One region of the Enterobacter sp. FW301-JW81 genome, then DNA from elsewhere that is predicted to be linked to it. Evidence: predicted binding sites of a transcription regulator. Region 1 holds the regulator's gene; the other holds the start of a gene.
The links. Region 1 encodes CRP, which controls carbon source genes, mostly activating them, when cyclic AMP is high. Its sites were predicted from a motif close to ATGTGANNNNNNTCACAT; they were not measured.
Positions count from the first base shown of each region.

Region 2: a site for CRP is predicted at 1,629-1,646, ahead of bhsA (multiple stress resistance protein BhsA). Genes of this name have one in related genera too.

Region 1 is NZ_JBYTBA010000008.1:144,377-148,806, forward strand. Features, by position in the region: gene argD (bifunctional acetylornithine/succinyldiaminopimelate transaminase) at 1-49, shown strand, start outside; gene AC3WOK_RS21290 (YccS/YhfK family putative transporter) at 46-2,133, opposite strand; gene crp (cAMP-activated global transcriptional regulator CRP) at 2,191-2,823, opposite strand; gene AC3WOK_RS21300 (OsmC family protein) at 3,135-3,539, shown strand; gene AC3WOK_RS21305 (phosphoribulokinase) at 3,619-4,430, opposite strand, start outside.
Region 2 is NZ_JBYTBA010000001.1:437,155-441,584, forward strand. Features, by position in the region: gene AC3WOK_RS02065 (NAD(P)/FAD-dependent oxidoreductase) at 1-45, shown strand, start outside; gene AC3WOK_RS02070 (glycine zipper 2TM domain-containing protein) at 239-778, shown strand; gene comR (TetR family copper-responsive transcriptional repressor ComR) at 838-1,473, opposite strand; gene bhsA (multiple stress resistance protein BhsA) at 1,719-1,976, shown strand; gene AC3WOK_RS02085 (autotransporter outer membrane beta-barrel domain-containing protein) at 2,055-4,430, opposite strand, start outside.

The DNA of each region.
Region 1 (4,430 bases):
CGGGTTAACCCGTTTTGCCGCTGCGGTCGCGAAGATCGTAAAAGGTTAATACGCCGTCCGCTTCAGCCTGCGGGTGAGCCAAATCCCGTGATGTGGACGCTGACGCCATGCCACCGACGAAATGGTGTGCATGGTGTTCAGATGCCCCAGAATGCGCTGCAAATGCTGCTCCAGGGTGCTCATTGGCCCGTGGGTTAACGTCTCCGGCGCTTCCAGAATGTTCGAATCTCCCGACTCGCCCGGCGAGTCATATTCCAGGCGCTGCTGACATCGCTGCAGCGCAATTTCACACGACTGCAGGTAACGTTGGGCCAGGTCTGGCGTCAGCATCGTGTGCTCGCGCGCCAGCGTTGTCATGGCGTTTATATGCTCGACGATAAACTGGCTGTGCGTCACCCAGAGCTTCATGTCCGCCAGATAGTGCGAGTTAAAGCCCGGCTCCTGCATCGCCTGGTTGAGCGAGTTAAACAGGGCGTTATGCGCCTGGTTGACCTTCATGCGCTGATAGGCCAGCGGGGAGGGCTGCGGGTCGTCGCTCAGGATCAATCGAATGGCCTGCTGGTCGGCCTCCAGCGCGTCGTGGGCGTTCTGCCTGAGCAGCCCGCTTTGCCACTGCGGCCACAGCCAGACCATGCCGCCAAAGGCAATCAGGCAGCCAATGAGGGTATCAATCAGCCTGGCGACAATAAACTGTTCACCATTGAGCGTGAGCAGCTGCAGGGTATACACCGCCGTCACCGTAAAGCCCACCATCGCCCAGCCGTAGTTTTTGCGGATAATCAGGTAGCTCACCAGCGTAATCGCCAGCATGCCAGCCAGGGTATAGCCTTCCGGCACGTGGAAGTGTAGCGTCACGCCCGCAATAATCAGCCCGGCCATCGTTCCGCCGGCCCGGTGCAGAATACGCACCCGCGTGGCGCCGTAGCCGTTCTGGGTGACAAACAGCACGGTCATTAAGATCCAGTAGGGTTTCGGCAGATGCAGCGCCATGCCCATCAGGCTGGCGGTACTGAGCATAACGCTGATCCTGGCGGCGTTGCGCAGGGCGGATGATTTAAGAGAAAGATAGCTTCTGAGCGCGGGCAGTAGCGGCAACCGTTTCTGCTTATCCGCCATCAGATCGCGGGGATAAAGCGGGCGCTGCGTGCGCAGCACGCGGGCGATGCGGCTGAAGTGCCAGGCGGCAAACTGGCCAACCGGGTTATCCGGATGCTGGCGTGCGATTTTCTCCAGCGCGCCGAGCTGTTTTTCCATGTTAAAGCGCGTGGGGTAGCGGTGGTAGAGAATATCGTCAGCCAGGACCCGCAGACGTGCCGATACTGTCTGCGCGTTCCAGCGGATCACCGCTTCGGCGTGGCTGCGCTCGACCAGCTTTTGTACCTCCTGCGGATGGTGAAGGCTAACGGAGATATGTTCCTGCAGATCGAGACCGACCTGGAAGGTGCGCAGCAGCCGTTTGTATTCGTGGTTTTTGTTGGCGGCGAGCATGTGCAGCTGCTGATAGCACTGGCTTATCAGATCTACCACCTTTTGCTGGCGCGTCAGCAGCGGCGGCAAGGATTTTTCCGGATCGGTATGCTGGGTGAGCAGGGTATATTTGGCTTCGCAGTAATCCGCCAGCTGCACATAGAGCAGGCTCAGAGATTCACGCAGCGGCTGTTCGCGCCACAGCCAGAACCAGAACCAGTTGAACAGCCCGTACCACAGCGTCCCCAGAGCGTAGATCAGCAGCGGCTCCCACACCGGCATATTCCCGGCGAGGCTCAGCGTGAAAATGGCCGCAATCAGCGAGGCGGGAAGCAGGCGGGCGTGCAGCGAGCTGATTTCGGCGGTGACGCCGAGGGTCATGGCCAGCACGGTCAGGATCAGCGGCAGCGGGATGTCCCGGGCAAGCAGAAGCTGTACGGCGAGGCTGCAGCCCGCAAACAGGCAGCCGCCAATAGTCAGACGTTTGAAAAAGCGCTTATGCGGCGTGTCCAGACCGGCGATGTTGCAGCAGGCGGGCACGAGAGAAAACAGCAGACCTTGCTGAAGATGTCCGAGGATCAAGCCCACGGCCACAGGAAGACACAACACCAGCGTTTGTCGCAGTGCGTAGTTAACTTCGGGGTGATAGATCAGCCTGCGCCACATGGGGAGTAGAGACAAAAACGGCGTGACACCCTGCGGTGACACGCCGTTTAAGCGGAATTAACGCGTTCCGTAGACCACGATGGTTTTACCGTGGGCGGAGATCAGGTTTTGATCTTCCAGCATTTTCAGGATACGGCCCACTGTCTCACGGGAACAACCGACGATCTGACCAATTTCCTGACGGGTAATTTTAATTTGCATGCCGTCCGGGTGGGTCATTGCGTCTGGCTGTTTCGCCAGGTTCAGCAGCGTTTGTGCAATACGGCCAGTTACGTCCAGGAAGGCGAGGTTACCCACTTTCTCAGAGGTGACCTGCAGACGGCGCGCCATCTGGGAAGAAAGACGCATCAGGATGTCAGGGTTAACCTGAATCAGCTGACGGAACTTCTTGTAAGAAATTTCAGCCACTTCACATGCTGTCTTTGCACGAACCCAGGCGCTACGTTCCTGGCCCTCTTCAAACAGGCCCAGTTCACCGATGAAATCGCCCTGGTTCAGATAAGAAAGGATCATCTCTTTCCCTTCTTCATCTTTGATCAGCACTGCCACCGAGCCTTTAACGATGTAATACAACGTTTCCGCTTTTTCACCCTGGTGAATCAGCGTGCTCTTCGATGGGTACTTATGAATGTGGCAATGAGACAAGAACCATTCGAGAGTCGGGTCTGTTTGCGGTTTGCCAAGCACCATGCGCTGTTATCCTCTGTTATAAGCTGTCACCAGAGTCATCAGATGCATCCGGACTCTGGGGTTGCAATCGAATTCTTACCCATACCCTGGGAAGTCGGCTACCGTAACGTTTCGCAGCCAGTAAAGTTTGATGTCCTCTGCATACACGTGTAACGTCAATGTATTACTGTAGCATCCTGAGTGTTTTAGCATAGCTTTCGCCGCGTGTCTCCTGGTGTCTCGCTTCAGCATGATGCAGGTCGCCTTCCATTGCGAGAAATGTAACGCACGCGTAATCTGTCACCAAAAATGCAACGTTGGAGTTCAAAAATATGCAAGCGCGCGTGAAGTGGGTTGAAGGTTTAACGTTCCTGGGCGAGTCCGCGTCAGGACACCAGATTTTGATGGATGGTAACTCCGGTGATAAAGCGCCAAGCCCAATGGAAATGGTGCTGATGGCGGCAGGCGGATGCAGCGCGATTGACGTGGTGTCGATTCTGCAAAAAGGCCGTCATGACGTGACGGATTGCGAGGTCAAACTCACCTCAGAGCGCCGGGAAGAGGCGCCACGCCTGTTCACCCACATTAATCTTCACTTTGTTGTCACCGGTAAAGCGCTGAAAGACGCGGCGGTCTCACGCGCGGTGGACCTGTCTGCGGAGAAGTACTGCTCTGTGGCGTTAATGCTGGAGAAAGCGGTAAAAATTACCCATTCGTATGAAGTGATCGAGGCTTAATCTTTTGGCGGGTGGCGCTGCGCTTACCCGCCCTACGGATTGTAGGCCCGGTAAGCGCAGCGCCACCGGGCAAAAATGATTATGCGATCTGCTTCCCTTCCATCAGCCGCTCCACCAGCGGCGTCATGATAAGCTCCATTGCCAGTCCCATTTTTCCGCCCGGCACCACCAATGTATTCATGTGCGAAATAAACGAGCCCTGCAGCATCGCCAGCAGCCAGGGGTAATCGATGCCTTCAAGATTGCGGAAATGGATCACCACAAAGCTCTCATCCAGAGAAGGGATCGTTTTGGCGGCAAACGGGTTGGAGGTGTCCACCGTCGGCACGCGCTGGAAGTTAATGTGCGTGCGGGAGAATTGCGGCGTTAAGTAATTGATGTAGTCTTCCATTGAGCGAACGACGGAATCCATCACCGCCTCGCGCGAGTGGCCGCGCTCGCTCATGTCACGCGTCAGCTTCTGGATCCACTCCAGGTTAACGATAGGAACCACCCCGACCAGCAGATCCACGTGGCGCGCCACGTCGTGCTGGGGCGTGACCACGCCGCCGTGTAATCCTTCGTAGAACAGCACGTCGGTGGGTTCCGGCAGCGGCTGCCAGGGGGTAAAGGTGCCCGGTACCTGGTTCCAGGGCACGGCTTCGTCGTAAGTGTGCAGATACTTACGGGACTGCCCTGTGCCGCTCAGGCCATATTCGTGGAAGGTTTGCTCCAGCAGGCCGAAGTCATTGGCTTCCGGGCCGAAGTAGCTGATGTGTTTACCCAGATCGCGCGCCTTACGGATGGCCATGTCCATCTCAGGGCGCGTGTAGCGGTGAAAGCTGTCGCCTTCGACCTCCGCCGCACGGAGATTCAGCTGGGCGAAAATCTTGCGAAAGGCGAGGCTGGTGG
Region 2 (4,430 bases), on a different contig from region 1:
GGCAGAATCAACCGCGTGATCCGTCCGCGTCTGAAGCTGCACTAATCTTTCACTCCCTCCGGGCCTTCTGGAGGGAGTTTTTAGCATATCGTGCTGCAGATCACAGAATGCGTGCTTAAGAGTTCTCCTAAATAGAATATATCCCCCCTCAACGCCTCTTTTTTGATCCTTTATCTGATTGGCGAAGCCGTGCCTCCATTGCAAAATTGTTACCAATAGCAACAAAGGAGGAAGTCCCGTGAATAAATCAATGTTGGCGGGTATAGGGATTGGCGTCGCGGCTGCGTTAGGTGTGGCTGCCGTTGCCAGTCTGAACGTATTAGATCGCGGCCCGCAGTATGCACAGGTGGTTTCTGCTACTCCGATTAAAGAAACCGTGAAAACCCCTCGTCAGGAGTGCCGCAACGTCTCCGTGACTCACCGTCGTCCTGTTCAGGATGAAAACCGTATTGCCGGCTCTGTTTTGGGTGCGGTAGCCGGTGGGGTCATTGGTCATCAGTTTGGCGGTGGCCGCGGTAAAGATGTGGCGACCGTGGTCGGCGCGCTGGGCGGTGGCTATGCCGGTAACCAGGTGCAGGGCGCGATGCAGGATAACGATACCTACACCACAACTCAGCAGCGCTGCAAAACCGTCTATGACAAGTCGGAGAAAATGCTGGGTTATGACGTGACGTACAAAATTGGCGATCAGCAGGGCAAAATCCGCATGGATAAAGACCCAGGCACGCAAATCCCTCTGGACGGTAATGGCCAGCTGGTTCTGAATAACAAAGTGTAAAAAAGATGTTCTCTGAACTTAGCTCCTCATGCGCTCAGGCTGAGGAGCTTTTTTTTGCGTCAGATTTTGAGCAGCTCAGGCCACAGCCGCAGCGTGGTGTCGCTAATAGTCTGCAGTTTTTCCAGTGAAGCCCCTTCGCGGGCGCTGATCGACATCCCCTGCAAAATACAGCTCAGATACTGCGCCAGCACCTGAGGGTTGCAGTGCGCGGGGATTTCACCGCGCTGCTGGCGCTGAGCCAAAAACGCGCTCAGCGTATCCTCCTGCATGGCGTGACGCGATTTCACCGTATTGGCGATCTCTTTAGACGATGCCGCAAGGGTGGCAGAGGTGTTAATCATAAAGCAGCCCGCAGGCGTGTCTTTACTGGTAAAGCAGGTGGCAACGGCGGTGAAATAATCTCTCAGTGCCTGCTCAACGCTTTTTTCTTCACAAAATAGCTGGGCTTCGTGTTTCGCCGCAAAGCGCGAAATGTACCTGTCGAGCACCGCCCGGAACAGCCCCTCTTTATTGGTAAATTCAGCATACAGCGTCGGCGCTTTGGCTCCGGTGGCTTCTACCAGATCGGAAAGCGAGGTTGCTTCATACCCATGTTGCCAGAAGAGAGTCATGGCCTTATCAAGCGCTGCATCCCTGTCGAACACTTTTGGTCGGCCACGGCTTTTCTTCGCACAACTCGTGACATCGGTTGTCATTTGCCGTTGGTCCTCTGTTGGTTTGTTGAATAATCATTATAAAAATAAACGCAAGCCACCACCAGCGCTGAATGCTTAAAAATAAATTAATCATATGAGTATGAAAAATAACGACTTTAAAATTAAGTTAACGCTCATTATAAAATTATGTTGACGCGTGACCTGGATCACATTTATGATTTACCTATCGATCGTTAAGTAAATAACTAACGACCTAAACAATCATCTGCCTAAAGGTAAAAATCATGAAAAACGTAAAAACCCTCATCGCTGCCGCCGTTCTGAGCTCACTTTCTTTCGCAAGCTTTGCCGCCGTTGAAGTGCAATCCACACCTGCTGACCAGCATAAAGTCGGGACTATCTCCGCATCTGCCGGCACTAACCTGGGTTCACTGGAAAGCCAGCTGGCGCAAAAAGCTGATGAGATGGGGGCGAAATCTTTCCGTATTACCTCTGTGACCGGCCCTAACACGCTGCACGGCACGGCTGTAATCTACAAATAAGCCACGCATAAACCCTCATTTATGCCACTGCAATAAAAAACGCCCTGCATGAGCAGGGCGTTTTTTTATTCATACTGCTTACCAGCTGTATTTTATACCCAGCATACCTTGCGTATCGCTGTATCCCTTGGTACCTACCTGCTGAGCTACGTTGCCCCACAGAGAGACATTCTTCGACAGCTGACCTTCAACACCCGCTTTCAGTTCACCGATGTTGCGGTTGCCCGCCAGATTCACTTTTTCACCATTAAGCGATGCGCCAAAGTCTTTAGTATTGTGGATCCAGTTGGCTTCCACGAACGGCTGGAAGTTACGGTCGTTGCCATCGTCCAGCTTGTTGTGAGCATGGCCGTACAGACGCACGCCAACGCGGCTTTGAATATTGCCGTCGCCGTTACCTTCTACACGGGTACCGTTGACTTCTTTGTGCGAGTCCGCCTTCACGCCCATCCAGGTTATCTGCGCTTTCGGCTGGATATACAGCGCGCTACGCTCGCTGAGATCCGCCATTTTCCAGGTGTAGCCAGATTCCACAGAAGCGGTGAAGCCTTTTGATTTGTACGTCTCCGTAGCAACGTCATCACCAGAAAGGGTGTTGTTGAACCAGTTGTACTGCATCCAGGTATCAACATACGCGCCTTCTTTACTTTCGTTGTCCTGCAGCCAGGTACCGTAGACGCCGACGCTGTATCCGTCGATGCTGCTGGTAGCACGGTTACCGTTACGCTGGTTTTCTGCACGGCTCTTCTGGTTGGCATAGCCGCCCATCACGCCCAGATGGTAGCGGTCCGCGTTATTGCTGCTCCACTGCGCCACGTCACCGCCAAGCTGCATTACATAGCGGTTACTTTGCATGCTCAGCTGGCCGCTGCTGTCGTGCTGGCGGGTATGTCCGCCCACGTTACGCAGCCACATGCTGGTCGCGCGTGCTTCACCGGTCAGGGCATCAACGTAGTGGGCTTCACCCAGACGGTCATGTAAACGGGTGTTGAACAGCGTGTTAGCCGCAGCCAGGTTAACACCATACAGACCTGCTTCTGGACGCACCGCGTGTTCAACAGCCGGTAACGGTGTCGGAGAGGCTGGCGTCACCGGATCGGGCGGATTGACCGGCGCTGGTGGCTCAGGCTTCACCGGAGGTTCTGTTGGTTCTGTCGGTTCCGGCGGTGCTGGAGGTTCTGGCGTTTCTGGTATTTCAGGCGTCAGCGCGCTGCTCAGGTACCAGTTTGCGGCGTTCTGACCCGCGCCGCGCTGCAGGGTATAGTCATACGCCCCGGCAACAATACGGCCATTCTGTTTAAACTCACCGGCAGAGTTACCGTTAACGGCGATCAGCTCAATCCCGTTCGTCGTCAGGCCGCCTGTCCCGCCTGCGTTCAGCACCATCACGTTGGTGGTGCCGCTTGTATTACCGTTGACAATCATGCGGTCGGTAGGGGAGTTGTCATCGCCAAGCGCCGTATTCATCACCAGGTTGCCGTTGCTGCCCGCGTAATCACCGTCCACCGTCAGGGTTTTGAACGTGGCAGCGTCACGCGTCTGTCGCTGCGTCCGCGCGGAGGTATGCATAAAATTCAGCGTCGATTCATTCAGCGTCAGGTTAGTCAGCTGAGAATCTTTGGTCATATTCCAGACCGAGTCTTCTGCCAGCGACAGGTTGTTAGTCCCGCCAGTGCTGGTCAGGAAGCCGCCGTCGAAACGGGACGCCCTGACGGCGCTGAGATCGACCAGCCCTGCATCTTTCGCTTCAACGGTACCCACGACTTGCATGTTCTGCCCAGCCGCCGACACGCGAGAATCGGCGTTCTCCGCCAGAATGGCAATGGTATCCGGATCGTTGTAGTTCACGCCCAGGCTCGCCTCGCCGTTTAGCGCAATGCTGCCGCCTTTATCCGCGTGGATGTAGTGCCATGTGCCGCTGCGGGTCGTATCCGCAACGTCAACGTTCAGTTTGCCATTAACGACGAGGTTCCCCGGCGTCTGCGCGCTATCTTTTGAGGCAAACAAGCCCGTGCCTTTGGTCTGTTGATGCCCGTTCGTATTCATCGAGATGGCCAGATCCTGGGTGGTCAGTTCCGACGAGCCAACGGATTCCGCCCCGCGAAGTTCCGTACCGTCCGCACCGGCGTTCAGGGCGAGCGCTATTTTACCGTGGCTGGTGAAGTAGGAGTCTAAATCGATATCGTCGAGTCCGTCTGATACCCAGATCCCCGAGGTTATCGCGCCGGTCTTATTGACGGTGATGTCGATCTGCGTATCGCCCTGAGCGACGATGTGACCGCCAGCGGTGCTGATACCATCGGCAAAATCATCGGCCACGGATGTAATCACCGCATTGTTATAGGTGATGAGGGAGCGAGCGTTTTCTTCAACGGACTGTGAAGAAAGCCCCACAGCATACATCTGTCCCGTGCTGGTCAGGCGCAAATCGTCAGCGGTAACCCGCGTGCCGTT